DNA from 3 places in the Mesorhizobium sp. M0047 genome. Region 2 is predicted to be linked to each of the others. Evidence: predicted binding sites of a transcription regulator. Region 2 holds the regulator's gene; each other region holds the start of a gene.

Region 1 (7,712 bases), on a different contig from region 2:
AGGCCGGCACCTTCACCCTTGGCAGCCATACCGTGAAGCGGCTCGGCTACGGCGCCATGCAGCTCGCCGGACCCGGCGTGTTCGGGCCGCCCAAGGATCAAGACGCGGCATTGGTCGTGCTGCGCGAAGCGGTTGCACAAGGCGTCGACCACATCGACACCAGCGACTTCTATGGTCCGCACGTCACCAACCGGCTGATCCGCGAGGCGCTGGCACCCTACCCCGACGATCTCGTCATCGTCACCAAGATCGGCGCCCGCCGCGGTGCGGATGGTTCATGGCTGCCGGCCTTTTCTCCCGAAGCCCTGACCCAGGCGGTACACGACAATCTAAGCAATCTCGGGCTCGAAGTGCTCGATGTGGTCAATTTGCGCATCATGTTCGACCCGCACGGTCCCGCCGAAGGATCGATCGAAGCGCCGCTCACCGTGCTGGCCGAGCTTCAGCGAAAGGGGCTTGTCAGGCATATCGGACTAAGCAACGTGACGGCTGCGCAAATCGCGGAAGGACGTGGGATCGCCGAGATCGTCTGCGTTCAGAACCAGTACAATCTGGCGCATCGCGACGACGACGCCCTGATCGACGACCTTGCCCGCGACGGCATCGCCTATGTGCCGTTCTTCCCGCTTGGTGGCTTCAATCCGTTGCAATCCTCGACGCTGTCCGATGTGGCGAAGCGCGTCGGCGCCACGCCCATGCAGGTCGCGCTCGCATGGCTGCTGCGTCGCGCCCCCAATATCCTGCTGATCCCCGGCACATCTTCAGTCGGGCATCTCAGGGAGAACCTAGCAGCTGGCGAACTGGTGCTTTCGGGCGACGTGCTCAGGGAATTGGATGGCATAGCGATGGCTGCTTGAGGGTGGGACCCACTGGGGAGCAAGGCCCTCCAGTTAGGGCTCGGCAGTCACCCCACCCGGCGCTTCGCGCCGACCTCCCCATCAAGGGGAGGTAGGGTGGCGCGCTCCAGCACTTGCCAGGCCTTGCGAGACACTCGATGGGTGGGAATCTGCCGTGACCTTCTACCTCCCTCGATGGGGAGGTCGGCGCGAAGCGCCGGGTGGGATGCGGCGCCAGCGTTCCTAATTGATACTCGCCGTATTCGCGGGCTCAACCGGCCGCGCCTCGATGGCATAAGGCACGCGAAAACCGTTCGCCGCCAGCCAGCCGATGGCTGCCTTCGGCTCATCGGTCTGGATGATGGTGGCGCCGCGATCGGCCCAGAAGCCCCAGGCTTCGCGCGGCAGGCTGGCCTGGACTGCCAGTTCATCGCCGCGGCCCCCGGCAAGGAAGCCGCCCGGCTTGTTGACGATGGCGTAGGTGTCGGCCCAGATGTGCCAGTTGCCACGTACGGCAGCCGCGCGCATTCGCGTGCTGAATAGCGGCCCGCCGGTCTCGGTCAGCGTCTCAGCGCCCGCCCGCCAGTTGATCAGTTCGATCGCGCGCGGCGACAAGGCTCGGTCGACCGTTTCGGCGAAACCGGCATTATGCACCGCGTCGTCGGCGATGATCGGCATGAACTGAAAGCCGCCGTTGATGGCGCTCATGGCGGCCTTAACCGTGGAAATCCTGTTCTGGTTCCACAGGTTCTCCTTGACGATGACCTGCTCGGCCATGCCGAGATCGCGAGCGACAGCGATCATGCCCGAGAGATCGCCGACGTCGAGCTTGTTATCGAGATTGATGAGAATCCTGTCTCGCGTTGCCGTCAGCATCTCGCGCAGCGTCGAGACCGTCTCATCGGTAACGATGCAGGTACCTTCGATCACCAGCCTACAGATCCTGAGTTCGGCCAGCGTGTATTTGACCACCTCGCCCTTGCAGGTCGTGGTGCGATCGAGCCAGCTGTCATGCACGACGACGAACTCACCGTCCTTCGAACGCCGGATGTCGACCTCGACGATCTCAGCGCCCATGGCGATCGAGCCTTCGACGGCGGCAATCGAGTTTTCCGCATAAAGCGTCTTGCCGGCCCGCATGCTGCCGGCGCGATGCGCGGCCACCATCACGTGGTCGCGCCACTGGTTGGCATGGTTGAAGCGGTCGAGAATCTGGCTGGCGCGGGTCTCACCGGCCAACGACTGGCCAGAGAAGACCGCAAGTGCCGAGGAAAAGAATAGGCTGAGCCAGATGGTCCGCATCGAGAATCGCTCCTTGCCGGGACGAAATCGAGATAAGCGATGCCCGTGACAGGGAGGTGAACGCAGCCGGCTAGGATGCGTGGACACTTGTCTGAATCCAGAGGACGGTTGCCGCGATGTGACGATGGCAGGATAGTTTCTTGAATTGTGTGGCGAGGCGTTGGAACTGTTTGAGCCTGGAAAAAGCGACATTCGATCAGGTGACATTGGGCATAGGGGCGTTTGTCGATCGGGTATTTGCGCGCCCGTGACATCGCAATGACGCAACAGATCGGCATCTTGGGCCGCGTCGGCCATGACGACAGATGCTGGTCGCGTTTCCGGCGAGCCGAAGCATCTCTCAGGGTCACCCGTGGGGACAAGACTGATGCTATTGGGATTTGGCCGCCGCAGCCGCGAGCATCGCTTCTCCCATCCCATTGACGCCTTGGGCATTCAGCATTTCACCAGCGTTCTGAATATCGCGCACCTCTTTGTTCTGGCTGAGTTTTGATTTCCCAACCAGGCCGGTGATCTCGATCTCCAGAGCGACGATCGCCTTAACCATCGTGTCAATGAAGTCCCTCGGCGCGTCGCCCATCTTCCACGGGGCAGGCTGCGAGGCTTCCTGCATATGAGTGAGCTTCGCCACGTTACGGCGCACATATCGCTCATCATCCCGGACAGTGATGCGTCCGTGGGCGTGGACGACGAGATAGTTCCACGTCGGCACCTGCTTGTGGAGTTCGTGCTTGCTTGGATACCAGTTCGGCGAGATGTAAGCGTCGGCCGCACGGAAGATAACGAGGACTTCATCGCCATTGGCGACTTCCTGCCAGACTGGATTCTTGCGGGCAACATGGCAATTGAGGACGCCCTTGTCTCCCTTCGAGCGGTCGAGCTCAAAGGGGACGTGGTTCGCATCGAGGCTGCCTTTGCTTTGGGTGACCAGGATACCGAGCGGGTGTCTCTCGATAAGGTCGAACTGGGCGTTCTGATCGGGAACGGCAAAATGGGGCGGAACGTACAACGGTATTTCTCCTGTCGTGAGTGGCGGCTGTTAGTGATCGGCGAAATCTTACGGAACGGGCCCGGGCATCTTCGTTGCGGTCGACGAGCGCCCCGCATCTCGCTGTCCACCACGCTCAAGGACGGCCATCGAGAAGTGGGCGGGCACATCAGATACCGCCGCGTATGTGTGCGGTTGATCAGTGACAAGCCGCGCACTCTCGCCCTGGCTCAAAATTACTGCATGGGTACCCACCAGGACACTCAGGGACCCCTGAGTCACCGAGATCAGCTCGCGCGTATCCGGACTATGAGCATCTGCGGAAAACACGTCGCCCGGCATAATGACCCAGCTCCACAATTCGAACATCGTGCGTCCCGAGGTCGATGAATGAAGTTGTGCAAAGCTTCCTTTGGCGCTTGTCCAAAGCGTCCTCGTCTCTGTCCGCTCAATAGGAAGGCGAACTGTGGAAGGATCGTCATTCAGCAAATCGGCCACGGAGAGCGAAAACGCCGCCGCCAATCGGCAAAGTATGCCGATACTGGGGTTCGCCTTGCCTTGCTCCAGCGAGACGACGGTTCCCTTGGACAACCCGCTCAGTTTTGCCAGTCGATCCAGGGTCAGATTTTGGTCGCGCCTCAAGTCTCGGATTCGAACCGCTATCGCTTTGCCAAGCACCTGCTCGGAATCCATCGCTGTCGTAACATCGGTCATTATATTGACTTAGTGCCTCGGCTCACCTATTGCGGTCAATATAATGACCGACGCGAATTTGCAACTGCGCCGTAGCGAGGAAATCATCGATGCGCCAAGGCGCCAGGCGGATTGCTACGAATGTCGGTGGGACTTGGGCATCCCCAGGACATTATCGATGAACTGATACAGGCATTAGGATGAGTGGACACTCGTCGATCGGGTATTTGGCATCATAGGCCGCGTCGGCAATGACGGCACCCCTCGAGGTGACCCAGGGGTGCCGCGATGCCGAAATCATTGTCGCCCGCCAGGGAGACGAAAGCACGACAACCGCCCTCATGACGATCTCGGCGAGAGTTCCAGTCGGTCCTGGCGCGGATCTGTCGCGCCCCTGCAATGGGATCATGCTGAAATCAGGCCCGCAAGGCGAGAGGCCGTCCGTATGATACAAATCCTGTCTTGGAGCGGCGCTCGCGCAGCGCCATTCCGTCTCGCCAAGCTGTGACTGGTATCTTCTGTGCCGCTTCTGTAGTTGTTGCACCCCGATGAAACGAGGATCCGCAATGGCGAACAACAACATCGACAACGCCTTCACCGCCCGTTCCAAAATGGGCGCCGCGTTCGAGCCGACCTATTCCGGCGCGCTGTCGTTCATGCGGCGTAAATACACCAAGGACGTGAAGGGCGCTGACGCGGTGGTGTGGGGCATTCCGTTCGACGCCGCTGTGACCAACCGGCCCGGCGCTCGTTTCGGGCCGCAGGCTATACGCCGCGCCTCGGCGATCCTCGACAACGACCCGCAATACCCGTTTTCACGCGATCTGTTCGAGCATCTGGCAGTCGTTGACTATGGCGATTGCCTGCTCGACTCGGGCAACCACCAGAAGACGCCCGCTACGATCGAGCGCGAAGCGGCGAAGATCCTCAAATCAGGCGCCTTCCTGCTGACGCTCGGCGGCGACCATTTCGTCACTTGGCCATTGCTCAAGGCGCATGCCGCCATCCACGGTCCGCTCGCCCTGGTGCAGTTCGACGCGCATCAGGACACCTGGCCGGATGATGGCAAGCGCATCGATCACGGATCCTTCGTCGGCCGCGCCGTGAAGGAAGGAATCATCGATCCAGACCGCTCGATCCAGATCGGGATCCGCACCCACGCGCCCGACACGTTCGGCATCAAGATCCTCCATGGCCATGAAATCGAGGAAATGCGGGCGTCCGATATCGCCTACGCCATCGTCGACCGCACCGGCGGCAAGAAGACCTATCTCACCTTCGATATCGACTGTCTCGATCCGGCCTATGCGCCGGGAACAGGCACGCCGGTAGCCGGCGGACCGTCCTCGGCGAAGATCCTTTCGACGCTGCGTCAGCTCAACCAGATCGATATTGTAGGCGCCGATGTCGTAGAGGTTGCGCCGGCCTATGATCACGCCGATATAACGGCGATCGCCGGCTCGATGGTGGCCATGCAATATCTCGGCCTGCTGGCGGAGCGAAAGGCAAGGCTTGAAGAGCTGAGCAACAACGGCAGCCACCAGGGTGCCGCAGTGAATCAAGGACAGGACATATAGTCTTGAATTAACAGGGAATTTGATCAGTCCATGAAACCGAAAATCTTCATCGACGGCGAACACGGCACTACCGGTCTGCAGATCCGGGCGCTGCTTGCCGAGCGCGGCGACCTGGAAATCATCTCGGTTCCCGCCGAGCGTCGCAAGGAAACGGCTGCGCGCGCCGAGTTCCTCAATGCCGCCGATGTCGCGATCCTGTGCCTGCCCGACGATGCGGCGAAGGAGAGCGTGTCGCTTATCGCCAACGACACTACCAAGGTCATCGATGCGTCGACCGCGCATCGCGTGGCGGAAGGCTGGGCGTATGGTTTCGCCGAGATGGACAAGACGCAGGCGAAGACAATTGCCTCGGCAAAGCGCGTCGCCAACCCCGGCTGCTGGCCGCAAGGGCCGATCGCCACGCTGCGGCCGCTGGTCACCGCTGGTCTGCTGCCCGCCGATTTCCCGATCACCGTCAATGGCATTTCGGGCTACTCGGGCGGCGGACGGCCGATGATCGAGGACTATGTCGCCAAGGGCGAGGACGCCTCGGAATTCCTGCCTTATGGCCTCACCTTGCAGCATAAGCACGTGCCGGAACTCAGGGCCTACGCCAAGCTGTCTCATGATCCGATCATGCAGCCGGCGGTCGGCAATTTCGCGCAGGGTATGATCACCGTGGTGCCATTGCAGCTTGGCGGTCTCGATCATGTGCCGACGGGTGCGGAGCTGCATGCGGCGATTGCCGACCATTTCGCCGCGATCGAAGGCGGCGTTGTCGAGGTGGCGCCCTACGCGCATTCGGAGCGCATGCCGGAGATCGATCCGGAGATCTACAACGGCACCAACCGGATGAAGGTCTACGTCTTCGCCAACGACAAACGGGCGCAGGCGCTGCTGCTGGCGGTCTATGACAATCTCGGCAAGGGTGCCTCGGGTGCCGCCGTCCAGAACATGGACCTGATGCTCGGCCTTTGATGGACGCGCCAGTCCGGTCGGTGCGGGCAAGCTTCTGATCGCCACGGCCAAATCAATCCGCCCTGCGCCGGGGCGTTGCGTCAGGCGGAATTTGACGGCGAGAAGACGATCCGTTCAAACGAATTCTGGATGTGAGTGGCCGACCGGCTCGGAATCAGTTCCTGAGCGCGATTTCGTGCGGCAACGGATAGGCGCCCTTGGTGCCACGCCAATGCGCTGATGCAAACCCCAGCACGATGAGCGCAAATCCCTGATGCGCCAGCGCCATATGCAGCGGCACATGCATCAGCAGCGTGCCGATGCCAATCGAAGCCTGGACCAGCACGGCCAAAAACAGCAGCGTCGCACGGCGAGCGTGTGTTGAGCCTGTCAGCCGCCGGCGCGTGGCGATCATGTGCCACAAGGCCACGACGAACACCGTGTAGGCGCCGAGCCGATGGACGAACTGCACCGTCTTCGGATTCTCGAAGAAGTTGCGCCATGCCGGTTCGAGCAGCAAGAGATCGCCCGGGATGATCTTGCCGTCCATCAGCGGCCAGGTGTTGTAGCTCAAGCCGGCGTCGAGCCCGGCGACCAGCCCGCCGAGATAGATCTGAACCAGCGCCAGAAGCACGATGAAACCGGCCAGCCTCTGCGTCGACCGGTCGGCGGCAGGCTCGGAATGCGGCGCAAGGCCCCGCGCCACAACCATGGTCGCTGTGAAGATCAGCGCCGCGAGCGTCAAGTGGGTGGCCAGACGGTATTGGCTGACGGAGACCCGTTCGACCAGGCCGGAGGCCACCATCCACCAGCCGATGGCGCCCTGCAGGCCGCCGAGGAAGAGAATACCCAAAAGTTTCGTCCCCAGGCCGCGCTCGATGCGGCGCGTCGCCCAAAAAAACAGCAGCGGCAAGGCAAAGACCAGGCCGACGCTGCGCGCCAGGATGCGGTGCGCCCATTCCCACCAGAAGATCGACTTGAACGCCTCGATGCTCATGCCCTTGTTGAGCTCGGCATATTGCGGGATCTGCCGATAGAGCTGGAATTCCTCTTGCCACTCGGCGTCATTGAGCGGCGGGATGATGCCATGGATCGGCTTCCACTGCGTAATCGCAAGGCCGGAATCGGTCAGCCTGGTAGCGCCGCCGACCAGCACCAGCGCAAACAGCACCAGCACCACCACATAGAGCCAGCCGCGCAGCAGGGCCCGATTGTGGAGGTCGCGGTCGCGGGCCACAAATGGCGCGGCAGCTGGTATGGCAGCCATGGTCTCGTCCCGGCAGGTTGGTTTGGCGGATTGGTGGACCATCGCACTCGTGCTGGCAAGGCCATGCAGCGCGGCACGCCGTCGCGCCGCGTCTCACAGGTTGCACAGCTTCG
Region 2 (7,712 bases):
CCAGGGTGGACTTGCCGGCCCCGCTTGGACCTATTATCGCAACCGCTTCGCCGGCGCCGATCTGGAAGTTCAGTCGCTTGATGATGGGTTCGGTGCCGGGCGTGGCGTTCGGCGCGACAAGTATCAGGCCCTGCACGACAATTTCGCCCGACGGATCCGGCAAGGTCAGTTTTCGCGCATGTGCCGGATGGGCGGAAAGCGCCTTGTCCAACCGCTTCCACGATCGTCTGGCGTCAACGATCTGCCGCCATGAACCGATCAGTTGGTCGAGCGGCTGCAGCGCTCGGGACGACACCAGGGAAGACGCGAAGATCATCCCTGCCGTCATCTTCCCTTGCAGCACGAGCCATGCTCCAACGCCCAGTATCGCCAGCTGAAGGATCATGCGTACCGCTCGCGATGCTCCGCTGAAGATCGCGTTGGCCGTGGACGAACGGTCATGAAGAATTAGCGCCTCCGCCACGTGCCTGCCCCAGACGCGCGCCGCGTTTTGGACCATGCCCATGGCGAGCAGCGTCTCCGCGTTGCGGGCAAAGGCCTGCTCCGACAGGCTGGCGACAGCCGAACGTTCCGCGGACAAAGCGTCATTCCTGCCGACGGCGAGCTGATTTGCCAGGACCAGCGCAAGCAACAGCGCAACCCCTGCCAGCGTAAGCCAAAACAGAAAGGGATGGATGAGGTACAGCAGGGTGAGGAAGAAGGGAGCAAACGGCAGGTCAAACAAGACCGCCACACTGCGTGACCTGATGAAGGCGCATATCGAGGCAAGGTCGCGCAGTGGAGACATGGCTGCGCCGCCGGCGTACTTGGCTTCAAGCGAGACGGCGAATGTCCTCGCACCCAGTCTGTCGTCGACAGTGGCTGCAACGCGCTGCGTGTAGATGGAGCGGACCGCATCGAGGAGACCGAGAAAGGCGAGCGCGAGAACCGCGATAGCCGACAGGTAGAACAGCGTCTCGACGCTGTAGGAAGGCAGGACGCGGTCATAGACTTGCAAGAGATAGAGGGGGATCACCAACAGCAGGATGTTGATGAGGAACGAGAAAGCACCGACATCGGCGATGGCGCGCCTGAAAACTGCCTGCAAACTGGACTCTCCAATCATCCCCGCGCTCCCTGACGGCTAATGGCCTCAAACATGAAGCCGCCGCTTAGACCGAGTGGTCGCTTGCCATGTCCAAGGGTTGGTCCAGCGTATAGGCGTGGATATAGTCGATTTTCATCTCCGCTGGAGTAGCCAGATGGTCAGGAGGCTGGCCGGCAATGCCGCCCACCGCGAGATTGGCCAGTATGTACATGGGGTCGTGCATGTCGGACGGCGTCGCCGCTTGGGCGACCTTCACACCGTCATAGGTCCAGACAAGCTCATCCTTTGTCCAGAGCAGGCCATAGGTGTGGAAACCGTCAGTGTCCGCAACGTTCACGGTGGACGAAACCTTCGTGTGCTCTCCCGTCTCATTGGTGTGCGCTGTCATGAAAAGCGTGTTCGGATCCTGACCGCGCGTTTCGACGACGTCCAGCTCCGGCGGCCACGATCCGTCTTCCGGAAGCAGCCAGAAGGCCGGCCAGGCTCCGGCCGTTTCGGGCAGGTCCGCCCGCATTTCGAAATAGCCGTAGGTTTGCGCGAAGGTGTCGTGGGTCGTCAGTATCCCCGATGTGTATTCGTAGTTGTTGATCAGAGGCTTGATGTCCTCCGGCGCCTGCGCGGCGGTGATGGTGAGCACGCCGTTTTCAACGCTGAACGGGTGGACGGAACTCGTCGGCCCGTAATTGGCGTCGATATACCATTGCAACTCACCATTGCTGCTCAATGTGCTGCCGTTCGGCGCGCCCCACGAGAAATTGGAATTCCAGGTGCCGTCCTGCCCGTCCCGAAGGCTCAGCGTGTTGAATTCGTCGGCGAAGGACAGCGTCATTCCGGACTTGTCTATCGGCAGTTCGAACTGGGCGGACTGCAACTTGTCGATGGTCGTATTCTTGAACACCAGGATCTCGTCAGATCCGAGGTTCAGCATCACGTTCGATTCCACCTGAACCATCTGCGAACGGACGGCATCGAACGAAGTGAAGTCATAGCCGTTAAGGCGCACCACATCGGTCGCACCGAAATCGAAGATAAGATCGCTCCCATTTCCTTTGGAGATGGCGAAAGTGTCGGCGCCGTCACCGCCGATCAGGACATCATTTCCCTTGCCGCCATCCAGCGTCTGATGACCCGACCCGCCCTTGATGATGTTGTCCAACGCATTTCCGAACGCATATCGATTGGCGCCGGTAACGACCAGGTTCTCGAAATTGTCGGGGAGCTTGTAGCTCATCCAGGTGTCGATCGTGTCGATCCCGGCCCCGGGATCTTCGACCGCCTTATTGTTGGTGGAATAGAGGTGATAGTAGTCATCGCCGGCGCCACCGTACATCGTGACATTGACGCCGGTGTCTCCCCAGAAGGAGTCGTTGCCTGAGGTGCCGTGCAGTTCGGCCCCGGCTCCGGTTGCCGAGAACCAATGACTGGACGCGCCGGTGTAGGGAAGAGGAATACCTTTGGCGTTTAAGACCGTGCTCATCAGAAATCCTTCCTCTTAGTGTCCGACCTGGTCAAGTCATTCGGCGCAGGGTCCGGCGACCGCTTTCAAAGCAACGTTGCAACGAACGAGATCGTTCCCGCGGAATCGTCATCCGATCCAAGATCGTATTGGCTATTCGGAGCACATACAATCAATAAAGAAGAGGGAAACTCGCTCTTAGTCGGATGCAATTTTTAATAAAATTGCGCATTTATGCGAAACCACGTCCTCTAGTGGGCACATAGCCATATTAGTTCGAATTGTTTCTTGAGGCGCGCGACTTTGATCGGAGGTCTGCGGGCAAGATAGCAATGTGACCAACTAAAGTGTCACGGGCCGTGCCTGCGGCCAGCCTGGCAGAAAAGCGAATTGGGAGATCGGAGGGCAATCGCCAGCCAGTCAAGGTACGCGCCGAGCCCACGACCGCGAAGGGCAGTTTAGACTTCGATCCTGCCTGCTTGAATGTCTGCCATCGCGTGGCCATTGGCGACCACCTGCTGATCGAATTTGAACCTTGGTTCCGATCTATCGGCTAATCTTCCCTGATAGCGTACCCTGCACCCCGAATGGTGCGGATCACGTCGGGCATGCGGCCGTTGTTGACGGCCTTGCGCAGCCGCCCGACATGCACGTCTACCGTGCGTTCGTCGATGTAGATCGTTTCGCCCCAGACGTTGTCGAGCAGCTGGCTGCGCGAGAACACGCGGCCGGGATGGCGCATCATGAATTCGAGCAGGCGGAATTCGGTCGGCCCGAGCCGGATCTCGCTCTTCTTGCGATAGACCCGGTGCGATTCTCGATCGAGCACGATGTCGCCGACCTTCAGCACGCTGGACAGCAGTTCCGGCTTGGCACGGCGCAGCAGCGCCTTGACCCTGGCCATGAACTCCGGTGTCGAAAACGGCTTGACCAGATAATCGTCGGCGCCGGTCGAGAGGCCCCGCACGCGATCGCTCTCCTCGCCGCGCGCGGTCAGCATGATGATCGGCAGCCGCTCGGTCTCGGGACGCATTCGCAGGCGCCGGCAGAGTTCGATGCCGGAAACCGCCGGCACCATCCAGTCGAGCACCAGAAGGTCAGGCACGTTCTCCTGCAGCCGGATCTCGGCCTCGTCGCCGCGCGTCACGACCTCGACCTGATAGCCCTCGGACTCCAGATTGTAACGGAGCAGCACGCCTAGCGGCTCCTCGTCCTCCACCACCATGATGCGTGGCGCGATCATCGGCTGGTTACCTCTGTCGTCATGCCGCGGGCGCGGACATTGTCGTCTCGTCCTGTTTCGGACGATTGGCCGGCAGCTGCGTGCCGGTCAAAACATAATAGGCATTTTCCGCGATGTTGGTGACATGGTCGCCGATGCGCTCGAGGTTCTTGGCGCAGAACAAAAGATGCGTGCACGCGGTGATGTTGCGCGGGTCTTCCATCATATAGGTGAGAAGCTCGCGGAACACGGAGGTGTATTTGACGTCGATGCGTTCGTCGTCGGCACGCAGTTTCGCCAGCGCGGCGGCGTCACGCGCCGCATATTCCTCGATGACGCCCTGCACCTGGATCAGCACCAGTTGTGCCATTCCATCGATCGAGTGCGAAAGGTCGCGCGGCGTGACGCTGAGGCCGACAGTGCCGACACGCTTGGCGATGTTCTTGGCAAGGTCGCCGATGCGTTCGAGATCGCCGGCCATGCGGATAGAACCGACGACATGGCGCAGATCATCGGCCATCGGCTGCCGCTTGGCGATCAGCGTGATGGCGCGGTCGTCGAGCTCGCGCTGGCGCGCGTCCATGATCGCATCATCGGAGACGACGCGCTGTGCCAAGGCGTTGTCGGAATTCAAGAGCGCCTTGGTCGCACCGCCGACCATCGAGCTGGCGAGATCGCCCATGTCGCTGATGAGCTTGCTGATCTGACCGAGATCCTCGTCGAAAGAAGCGACTGTATGTTCGCTCATGATCCTGTTCCTCGTATGCCTGAGCTCAGCCGAAGCGGCCGGTGATGTAGTCCTGCGTGCGCTTCTCGCGGGGCGACGTGAATATCCTCTCCGTGCGGTCGAACTCGACCAGCTCGCCCAGATACATGAAGGCCGTCTGCTTCGATACGCGCGCCGCCTGCTGCATGTTGTGGGTGACGATGACGATCGTGTAATCGGCTTGCAACTCGTCGATGAGCTCCTCGATCTTGGCGGTCGACAGCGGGTCGAGCGCCGAAGCGGGCTCGTCGAGCAGGATGACTTCCGGCTTCACCGCTACGGTGCGGGCGATGCAGAGCCGCTGCTGCTGACCGCCGGAGAGGCTGAGGCCGCTGGCGTCAAGCTTGTCCTTGACCTCGGTCCAGAGTGCCGCGCGCTTCAGCGCCTGCTCGACGCGGCCGTCCATCTCCGACTTGCTCAGCTTCTCGTAGAGCCTGATGCCGAACGCGATGTTTTCATAGATCGACATCGGAAATGGCGTCGGCTTCTGGAACACCATGCCGATCTTGGTGCGCAGCAGGTTGAGGTCCTGCGAGCGGTCGAGAACGTTCTGGCCGTCGAGCAGCACCTGACCTTCGGCCGTCTGCTTGGGATAGAGCTCGTAGATGCGGTTGAAGACGCGCAGCAGCGTCGACTTCCCGCAGCCCGAAGGCCCGATGAAGGCGGTGACGCTGCGCTCCGGCAAGGACAGCGTAATGTCCTTCAGCGCCTTCGACTGGCCGTAGTAGAAGTTGAGGTTCTTGACCTCGATCTTGGCCTTGGCGGTGGCCTCGGCGGCGATCGTCATGTCTGGAGACAACATCTGGCTCATTTGTCCTCTCTGCGTCCGGTCAGGCTGCGCGCAACGATGCTGAGCGCAAGAACCGTCAATGTGATGATGAGTGCGCCAGTCCATGCCAGTTGCTGCCATTCCTCGTAGGGGCTGAGAGCGAACTGGAAGATGGTGACAGGCAGGCTGGCCATCGGCGCGTTGAGATTGCTCGACCAGAACTGGTTGTTGAGCGCCGTGAAGAGCAGTGGTGCCGTCTCGCCGGAGATACGGGCGATCGACAGCAATATGCCGGTGACAATGCCCGATAGCGCGGCGCGGTAGGCGACCGACTTGATGACCACCCAGCGCGGTGCGCCGATCGCGGTGCCGGCTTCGCGCAAGGCGTTCGGCACCAAATTGAGCATGTCTTCGGTGGTGCGTACCACCACCGGAATGACGAGGATGGCGAGCGCGACAGCACCGGCGATTGCCGAGAAATGCCCCATCGGCCGCACCATAAGTTCGTAGACGAACAGGCCGATGATGATCGACGGCGCCGACAGCAGGATGTCGTTGATGAAGCGCACCACGGTGGTCAGCCTGGAAAAGCGACCGTATTCGGCCATGTAGGTGCCGGCCAGCACTCCGATCGGCGTGCCGACGATGACGGCGATGATCGTCATGACCACGCTGCCATAGATGGCGTTGAGCAGGCCGCCGGCGTCGCCGGGAGGCGGCGTCATCTGCGTGAAGACGTCAAGGGACAGGCCGGCCGCGCCCTTGTAGACCAGCGCGCCGAGGATGAGCGCCAGCCAGGCAAGTCCGATGCCCGCCGCGGTGACACACAGCGTCATCATCACGGCATTCTTCCTCTTGCGGCTCTGGTGAAGCGATGTGGCTGTCGACATCGGTCAGGCTCCGGTGCGGGCGTCGATGCGCATCAGCATGTAGCGGGCGATGGCAAGGATCAGGAAGGTGATGACGAACAGGATCAGGCCGAGCGCCACCAGCGAAGAGGTGTAGAGGTCGCCGACGGCTTCGGTGAACTCATTGGCGATGGTCGCGGAGATCGTCGTTGCCGGCGCGAACAGCGAGGTTGAGATGCGGTGCGCGTTTCCGATGACGAAGGTGACCGCCATGGTTTCGCCCAGCGCGCGGCCAAGGCCGAGCATGACGCCGCCCATGATGCCGATCCTCGTGTAGGGAATGACGACGCGGCGGGTCACTTCCCAGGTCGTGCAGCCGATGCCGTAGGCCGATTCCTTTAGCACCGGCGGTACCGTGTCGAAGACGTCCTTGGTGATCGAGGTGATGAAGGGCAGCACCATGATGGCGAGGATCAGCGACGAGGTCAGCAGGCCGATGCCATAGGGCGGACCGGCAAACAGGCTGCCGAGGCCGGGAATGCCGTGGAACACGCCGATGATGAAGGGCTGCACGGTCGTCTGCAGGAACGGCGCCAGCACGAACAGGCCCCAGATGCCGTAAATGATCGAGGGGATGCCGGCCAGCAGTTCCACCGCCATGCCGATCGGCCGCCGCAGCGGGCGCGGGCAAAGCTCGGTGAGAAAGATGGCGATGCCGATGCCGAGCGGCACGGCGATCAGGATGGCGATGGCCGACGTGATGATGGTGCCGTAGATCGGTGCCAGCGCGCCGAATTTCTCCGTCACCGGATTCCAGCTTTCGCTGGTCAGGAAAGAGAAGCCGAAGGTCGACAGGGCTTGCCAGGATCCGGCAAACAGCGAGATCGCGACGCCGCCAAGCAGGACCAGCACCAATATGGCGGCGGCCCGGGTCATCCCGTGGAAGATTGCGTCGGTCAGCGCGAATCGTCTGACGATCGCGTCGCGCGAACCTCGAATGGCTGGCAAGGCTTCCTGGACAGCGCTCATGTGAAGCTCGGCTCTTTGAGTTGAGGGAAAGGAGCGCCGCGCCGCGGCGCTCCTTCGAAGGATGTTACTCGCCTGCGAAGACCGGCTTCCCGTCGGCCTGGATGTCGGCCTTCCAGGAGGTCTTGATCAAGTCGACGACGCTGTCGGGGATCGAGACATAGTCGAGCGCCTTGGCGGTATCCTTGCCGTCCTTGTAGGCCCAGGCGAAGAACTTCAGCGCTTCGCCGGTGGCGGCGGCATCGTTGGGAACCTTGTGGATCAGCACCCAGGTCGAAGCAGCGATCGGCCAGCTGGTGTCGCCGGGTTCGTTGGTGATGATGACGTTGAAGTTCTTCGCGCCTTTGAAATCGGCATTCGAAGCAGCCGCGCCGAAGGATTCGAGCGACGGCTCGACGACCTTGCCGGCGGCATTCACCAGCTTGGAGTAGGAAAGGCTATTCTGCTTGGCATAGGCATACTCGACGTAGCCGATGCCGCCGTCGGTCTGCTTGACGGTATTGGCAACGCCTTCGCTGCCCTTGGCGCCGACGCCAGT
Region 3 (7,712 bases), on a different contig from region 2:
CGCGTAAAGCGCCAACCTCCATCTGTCGCAAGAAGGTTGCATCCGGTCGAGCCGACCCCCTCTGGCCTGCCGGCCATCTCCCCCTCAAGTGGGGAGATTGCTGCTTCAATAGATATCGAAGTCGAAATACTTGGCCTGGATCTTCTTGTAGGTGCCATCGGCGACAATCGCGTCGATGGCAGCATTGAGCTTGTCGCGCAGTGCCGTGTCTTCCAGGCGGACGGCAATGCCGGCTTGTGTCTCCGTGCCCTTGACGTCGCCGACCAGCTTGCAGCAGCCCTCGCTTGCCTTCTTCAGCCAGTCCATCAGCACGAACTTGTCCGAGATCACGGCGTCAAGCCGGCCGTTGGTCAGGTCGGTGATCGCTTCTTCCTGGGTCGGGTAGAGTTTGGCCTCGGCGCCCGCTTTGCCATAGGTATTCTGGGCATAGTCGGCCTGCGTGGTCGAGGCCTGGGCGCCGACTGTCTTGCCTGCAAGGGCCGCCGGTTCGGTCGAGGTGAGGTCGCTGTCCTTCGGCGCCACCAGGGCGAGCGGTGTCGTGTAGTATTTGTTGGTGAAGGAGACCTGCTTCTTGCGCTCCTCGGTGATGCTCATCGAGGCGATAATGGCGTCGAACTTCTTCGCTTGCAGGGCTGGAATGATGCCATCCCAGTCCTGGGTGACGATTTCGCACTCGACCTTCATCTGCGCACACAGCGCGTTGGCGATGTCGATATCGAAGCCTTCGACTTTGCCATCCGAGGTGATGGTGTTGAATGGCGGATAGGCGCCCTCGGTGCCGATCTTGATTTTCTCAGCTGCCTGCACCGACAGAGAGCCAGCCGCCATCACCAGCATGGCAGCGCCTGCTGCCGATATGATCCATTTCGAAATCTGCATTTTCTTGGTTCCCCTTGAACGCCGCCAGCTTGACGACCAGAAAGGCAGCCAAGCATGGCGAGGCAGCGCAGGCAAGTATTTTGCCTGGGGGTAATGGGTTCAGCGCGCGGGGCGGAAATGCTTGGACAGCTTCAAACCCTGCGCCTGGTAGTTGGAGCCGAGATCGGTGCCATAGAGCGCCTGCGGCCGCTTCAGCATGTGCTCGTAGACCAGCCGGCCGACGATCTGGCCATGGTCGAGGATGAACGGCACTTCGTGGCTGCGCACTTCGAGCACCGCCCGGCTGCCGGTGCCACCGGACGCCGAATGGCCGAAGCCCGGATCGAAGAAGCCGGCGTAGTGGACGCGGAATTCGCCGACCAGCGGATCGAAGGGCGTCATCTCGGCGGCGTAGAGCGGTGGCACATGCACCGCTTCCTGGCTCACAAGAATGTAGAATTCATCGGGGTCGAGCACCAGTTCGCCAGCGCCGCTCTTGTGGATCGGCTCCCAGAAGTCGACGACTTCCTGCGCAGCGCGCTTGTCGACATCGACGAGACCGGTGTGATGCTTGCCGCGATAGCCGACCAGACCGCTTTGATCGCCGTTCAGGTCGATCGACAGCGCGATGCCGCCGCCGGAAATGTTGGGCGGCTCCGTCGCGACCAATATCTGCGCGCGATGCAACTGATGCAGTTCGGCTTCCGACAGCAGCGCATTGCCGGTGCGGAAGCGGATCTGCGACAGTCGCGAACCGGTGCGCGCGACGATCGGGAAGGTGCGCGGGCTGACCTCGAGAAAGAGCGGGCCATGATAGCCGGCGGCGATCTTGTCGAACTCGTGGCCGCGATCAGTCATGACACGGGTAAAGATGTCGAGCCGCCCGGTCGAGCTCTTGGGATTGGCCGAGGCCGAAATGTTGGCTGGCAATGCCAGGCTTTCGAGCAAGGGCACGATATAGACGCAGCCGGTCTCCAGCACCGCGCCCTCGGTCAGATTGATCTCATGCAGCTTCAGCCGGTCGAGCTTTTCCGAAACCTTGTGGTTGGGACCTGGCAGGAAGGAGGCACGCACCCGCCAGGCCTTGTCGCCGAGCCGGAGATCAAGACTGGCCGGCTGGATCTGGTCGGCATCGAGCGCACGCGCCGACTTCAGCGCGCCGGACTGGAAGAGCGCCGAAATGTCCTGATCGGGAAGAATGCCTGTTTGCCGCAAAGCTGACTCCGCTGCAACGCCGCTGGTACAAACCTCTTAATCAAGCCGGCAATTGACGCAAGCGTGGCGCGGGTCTAAAGGGTCGTTATCCCGTGGTGATTTGGCCGGTCGGCTTGCAGCCACGTTAAACAAGTCGCTAAAGGACCGTCGGGCCGCAAGGCCGTATGGACCGGTTGCGACTTTCGCGGCCGGTTTTTTTGTGTCTGGAAGAAGAGCGATGAGCACCAACAAGCGCAACTGGAAGCCTCAAACGGCACTCGTTCACAGCGGAACGCTGCGTTCCGGTTTCGGCGAAACGTCGGAAGCGATTTACCTCACCCAGGGCTACGTCTATCAAACGGCGCAGGCCGCCGAAGCCCGTTTCAAGGGTGAGGAGCCGGGCTTCATCTATTCGCGCTACGCCAATCCGACCGTCGACATGTTCGAAAAGCGCATGTGCGCGCTCGAGGGCGCCGAGGACGCCCGCGCCACCGCCTCCGGTATGGCTGCGGTAACGGCAGCGCTTTTGTGCAGCGCCAAGGCCGGCGACCATATCGTGGCGGCCCGTGCACTGTTCGGCTCCTGCCGCTGGGTGGTCGAGACGCTGGCGCCAAGATACGGCATCGAGGCGACGCTGGTTGACGGCACCGACGTCGCCAATTGGGAAAAGGCGGTCAAGCCGAACACCAAGCTGTTCTTTCTGGAAAGCCCGACCAACCCGACGCTGGAAGTGGTCGATATCGCCGCGGTTGCCTCGCTCGCCAATTCGATCGGCGCCAGGCTGATCGTCGACAACGTCTTTGCCACGCCCTTGCAACAGAAGCCCTTGCAACTCGGCGCCCACATCGTCGTCTATTCGGCGACCAAGCACATTGACGGCCAGGGGCGCTGTCTCGGCGGCGTCATCCTGTCGGACAAGAAGTGGATCGACGAGAACCTGCATGACTATTTCCGCCACACCGGGCCCAGCCTGTCGCCCTTCAACGCCTGGACGCTGCTAAAGGGCCTGGAGACGCTACCGCTGCGCGTGCGCCAGCAGACGGAAAGCGCCGGCAAGATCGCGGATTTCCTGGCCGAGCGGCCGGAAATCGCCCGCGTCATCTATCCCGGCCGCGCCGATCACCCACAGGCTGATGTCGTAAAGAAGCAGATGTCGGGTGGCTCGACGCTGATCTGCCTGGATGTCAAAGGCGGCAAGCAGGCGGCCTTCGCCTTGCAGAACGCGCTCGATATCGTGCTGATCTCCAACAATCTCGGCGATGCCAAGAGCCTGATCACCCATCCGGCGACGACAACTCACAAGAACCTGAGCGATGAGGCGCGCGCCGAACTCGGCATCGGGCCGGGCACGCTCAGACTGTCGGTTGGCCTGGAAGACACCGAAGATCTGCTTGAGGATATCGCGCAGGCGCTGAAGGCCAAATAGCAAGCCTTTGGCTTTCAGGCGCCGGATGGCGTCTCTTCCAGCTTGGCCGCCTTGGTGCCGATGGTCATCGCATTGCCGCGCCACTCGACGGCACCGCCGAGCCAGCCGCGCGCCCACATCGCAGGCAGGATCAGGTCGCGCGTTACCATCGCCGCGACCATGCGTGGCGACAGGCACCAGCCCTTTGACCAGGCCAGGACGCACTCGGGAAGGTAGAAGGCCGCCAGCACGGCAATGGCGGTTGCCCAGGGGCTGATGCCGGCGCTTGCCGCCGCAATCAGCGCCAGCACCAGCGGCACCACCGCGCCAGTCAGGATTTCAGGCGCGAAGAACAGCGGAAAGGTGACGCGGCGCAGGCGCGCCCAACGGGCCTGGCGCGACCAGATCTCGCCAAATGTGCGCCGGCCGAGTGGCTGCTCGAAAGGCGCGGCGACGAGATTGACGCGCAGGCCGAGGCCATTGACCAGCTTGGTCGCGGCGGCGTCCTCGGCGATCTCGGCGGCCAGCGCGCGAATGCCGCCATTGGCATCGAGGATCGGCTTGTTCCAGAGCATGCTCTTGCCTTGGGCAAAGCCAAGGCCAAGCGCCTCGCCCGCATATTGCCAGCGCGCCTGCAGCGTGTTGAGGAAAGCGCATTCGACTTCAGCCCAGAAGCCGGCCGGTCGCGAGCCGATTGGCGTCGAGCAGACAAGGCCGGTATTGGGTCGCCATGCAGCCATCAGGTGCTGGACGTAGTCTCTCGGCATCAGCACGTTGGAATCGGCCAGGACAACCCAGTCGTGCCGCGCCGCTTCCCAGCCCTTGACGCAATTGTTGAGCTTCGGATTGGCGCTGATACGGTCGTCGCCGACCAGCAGCCGGGCCGGCACCTTGGGAAACCGGGCAATCGCCCTGTTTATCAGCCTGACCACTGGATCGTCGGCATGGGCAACACAGAAGATCAGCTCGTAACGCGGCCAGTTGAGCGAGAAGGCGCGCTCCAGCGTCTCGAGGGTGAACGGCTCAACGCCACGCGACGGCACGACGATCGACACCGGCCGCGGCTTGCCGGCCGGCGGCGCCATAGCGCGGCGCCGTTTCAGACGCGAAGCCGCAAGCACGATGCTGGCGAGATTTGAGAGGATGAGAGCAATTGAAAGCGTGGCGACTACGAGAGTGAGTTCCATCGAGATCCGGTAACTCCAGGAAAGCCGCCCACCAGAACAATCTAGGGGCATGACGACAGATCTCAACAGTTCGACGGAGCGCCCGAGTCGCGCAGCATTGATCGGCACACACCATCATTGACCATCGTCACGTGTCACTTAAATGACATTCTTTGCCGGCACCTGCCCTGCAGACCGCGACGATAGGACGCGCACCGTTGACCGGCCATCACGGAGCGCCGAAAGTTACCGGATTGTATTGGAGCCGCTTATGTACAGCGCCGTCACGCGCAACATCGAAGTGCAGGTCAGGCCGTTCTATCTGGAGGATCGCTCGGATCCGTCCGAGAACCGCTATGTCTGGGGCTATCAGATAACGATCGACAATCAATCGGACGATTCCGTCCAGCTGTTGTCGCGCTATTGGCACATCACCGATGGCACTGGCCGGGTCGAAGAGGTACGCGGCCCTGGCGTCGTCGGCGACCAGCCCGAACTCAATCCCGGCGACAGCTACCAGTACACGTCCGGTTGCCCGCTCTCAACACCGTCCGGCATCATGGTCGGGCACTACACGATGCGCAACAAGCGGGGCGAGACGTTCGACATCGCCATCCCCGCATTTTCACTCGACCTGCCGGGGACGCGGCGGACGGTGAATTAATTTACCTCACCGGCCGCAAGGCAGCCGGCGAGGCGTGTTTTTCTCTACTGCGCCGCAAACTCCGCCGGGTCGAAGTCATATTGCTTCGAGCAGAACTCGCAGGCGACGTGGATGCCGCCGTCCTCGGTGCTGTCCTTGATCTCCTGGGCGGAAAAGCCTTCGAGGATGCCGCGGATCTTGTCCCGGGAGCACGAGCACTGGTCGGCGACCGGAACGCTGCCGAAAACGCGCACGCCATGCTCGTGGAACAACCTGTAGAGCAGCCGCTCGGCACCGATCGTCGGATCGATCAGTTCGGTCGGCTCGGTGGTGCCGAGCAGCGCCAGCAACTCCTGCCAGGAATTGTCGGCCGGATCGTGGATCTCCTCGCGCGGATCGCCATCGCCGCCCGGCAGATCCGGCACGCGCATGCGGTCGGGCGACTGCGGCAGGAACTGCGCCAGGATGCCACCGGCGCGCCACTGCTCACGGGTGCCGCCCGGGCCGGGCGTCAAGAGCTTGGCCACCGACAGCCTGAGATCGGTCGGAATCTGCTCCGACTGACGGAAATAGGTGCGCGCCGCATCTTCCAGCGTCTCGCCGTCGAGTTGGACGATACCCTGATAGCGCTGCGTGTGGGCGCCCTGATCGATGGTCAGCGCCAGCACGCCCGTGCCGAGCAGGGTCTGCTGGGACGTTTCGCCCGCCGCGACCAGCGCCTCCAGCCGGTCGGCATCGAAACGCGCATAGGCGCGCAGCGCCGAGGGCGTGGAAAAATCCGCGACCAGCATGTCGACAGGCCCGTCGGTGCGGGTCTGCAGGATGAACTTGCCCTCGAATTTGAGCGAGGTGCCGAGCAGCACCGTCAGCACGCACGCCTCCGCCAGCAGCCGCGCGACCGGCTCGGGATAATCGTGGCGACTGAGGATGGCATCGAGCATCGGCCCGAGTTGGACGGTGCGGCCGCGCACGTCGAGCGGGCCGACTTCGAAGGGCACGACATGATCGTCGCCGGCGTAGCCGAATTCGCCGAGTTTGGGGTGATGTTCAGTCACTCGATAGGTTTCCAACATAACAAAGCTCCAGGGCGCGGCCATGCCGCCCTCTCGGGAGCATGCGTCGAAACGCGCTTGATTTGCGTGATGCGGCGCAAATAGGCATCACGCGCCCGGAGATCAAGCGCCGAGGCACCAGGCGAGCACGGCCTTCTGGGCATGGAGCCGGTTCTCCGCCTCGTCGAAGACCACCGAGTGTGGCCCGTCGATGACTTCGTCGGTCACCTCTTCGCCGCGATGCGCCGGCAGGCAGTGCATGAACAGCGCGTCCGGCTTGGCCCTGGCCATCAGCTTGGCATTGACCTGGTAGGGCGAGAACACGTTGTGGCCACGGGCGCGATGCTCCTGGCCCATCGACACCCAGCAATCGGTGACGATGCAGTCGGCCTGGTCGACGGCTTCCTCGGGCGAGCGGGTGAAGTGCAGCTTGCCGCCATGCGCCTGCGACCAGTCGATATGCTTTTGTGCCGGTTCGCTGCCCTCGGGGACGGCGACGTTGAGATTGAAGCGGAAGCGCGCAGAGGCCTCGAGCAGCGAATGCAGCACATTGTTGCCGTCGCCGGTCCAGGCGATGGTCTTGCCGGCGACCGGACCGCGATGTTCCTCGAAGGTCATGATATCGGCCATCAGCTGGCAGGGATGGGTATCGTCGGTCAGTCCGTTGATCACCGGAACGGTAGCGTTCTCGGTCAGCTCCAGCAGCCGCTCATGCGACGTGGTGCGGATCATGATCGCGTCGACATAGCGCGATAGCACCTTGGCGGTGTCGGCAATGGTCTCGGAACGGCCGAGCTGCATCTCGGTGCCGGTCAGCATGATGGTCTCGCCGCCAAGCTGGCGCATGCCGACGTCGAAGGAGACGCGCGTGCGCGTCGACGGCTTGTCGAAGATCATCGCCAGCACCTTGCCTTCGAGCGGCTTGGTGCGCTCGCCAGCCTTGAGGCGGGCCTTTCGCACCACCGCATCGTCCAGCATCAGGCGCAGATCGCCTTCTGAGACAGCGGAAAGATCGGTGAAATGGCGAACTGACATCAGCAATGGTTCCGGGATTACTTCGCGGCGGCGGGGGCGCTCGCCTCCGCCAGGCCCTTGGCGCCGGCGCGGATGCGGTTGAGCGCGTCGTGAATCTCGGCGTCGGTGACGGTTAGCGGCGGCAACAGGCGAATGACGTTGTCACCGGCCGGAACCGCCAGCAGGTGCTGGTCACGCAATGCCATGTTCACCTTGGTGTTGGGCATGGCGCATTTGAGGCCGAGCATCAGCCCGGTACCCCTGATGTCCTCGATGACCTCGGGAAACTCGTCGGCGACCGACGCGAGCCCCTGCTTCATCAGCAGCGCCTTGCGCTGGACGTCCTCGAGGAAGCCCTCTTCCAGCACCACGTCGAGCAC

Evidence for each region. Region 2 encodes PhoB, which activates phosphate uptake and scavenging genes when phosphate is short. Its sites were predicted from a motif close to TGTCATNNANCTGTCAT; they were not measured.
Region 1: NKJ89_RS21125 (glycerophosphodiester phosphodiesterase family protein) is a predicted target of PhoB. The motif match lies at 2,386-2,402, and genes of this name have one in related genera.
Region 3: NKJ89_RS07890 (ceramide glucosyltransferase) is a predicted target of PhoB. The motif match lies at 4,776-4,792, and genes of this name have one in related genera.

What each region holds. Positions count from the first base shown of each region.
Region 1 covers NZ_JAMYUW010000022.1:63,647-71,358, reverse strand. The annotation lists gene NKJ89_RS21130 (aldo/keto reductase family oxidoreductase) at 1-857, shown strand, start outside; gene NKJ89_RS21125 (glycerophosphodiester phosphodiesterase family protein) at 1,080-2,138, opposite strand; gene NKJ89_RS21120 (FMN-binding negative transcriptional regulator) at 2,509-3,147, opposite strand; gene NKJ89_RS21115 (helix-turn-helix domain-containing protein) at 3,196-3,840, opposite strand; gene speB (agmatinase) at 4,386-5,396, shown strand; gene argC (N-acetyl-gamma-glutamyl-phosphate reductase) at 5,427-6,353, shown strand; gene NKJ89_RS21100 (COX15/CtaA family protein) at 6,508-7,599, opposite strand.
Region 2 covers NZ_JAMYUW010000019.1:57,529-65,240, forward strand. The annotation lists gene NKJ89_RS19380 (type I secretion system permease/ATPase) at 1-1,087, opposite strand, end outside; gene eglC (endo-1,3-1,4-beta-glycanase EglC) at 1,152-2,564, opposite strand; gene phoB (phosphate regulon transcriptional regulator PhoB) at 3,097-3,786, opposite strand; gene phoU (phosphate signaling complex protein PhoU) at 3,806-4,513, opposite strand; gene pstB (phosphate ABC transporter ATP-binding protein PstB) at 4,539-5,342, opposite strand; gene pstA (phosphate ABC transporter permease PstA) at 5,339-6,190, opposite strand; gene pstC (phosphate ABC transporter permease subunit PstC) at 6,194-7,177, opposite strand; gene pstS (phosphate ABC transporter substrate-binding protein PstS) at 7,242-7,712, opposite strand, start outside.
Region 3 covers NZ_JAMYUW010000006.1:125,526-133,237, forward strand. The annotation lists gene NKJ89_RS07875 (ABC transporter substrate-binding protein) at 106-879, opposite strand; gene NKJ89_RS07880 (2'-deoxycytidine 5'-triphosphate deaminase) at 979-2,073, opposite strand; SAM riboswitch at 2,156-2,233, shown strand; gene NKJ89_RS07885 (O-succinylhomoserine sulfhydrylase) at 2,291-3,478, shown strand; gene NKJ89_RS07890 (ceramide glucosyltransferase) at 3,493-4,644, opposite strand; gene apaG (Co2+/Mg2+ efflux facilitator ApaG/CorD) at 4,895-5,287, shown strand; gene NKJ89_RS07900 (Hsp33 family molecular chaperone) at 5,332-6,363, opposite strand; gene argF (ornithine carbamoyltransferase) at 6,442-7,353, opposite strand; gene NKJ89_RS07910 (aspartate aminotransferase family protein) at 7,371-7,712, opposite strand, start outside.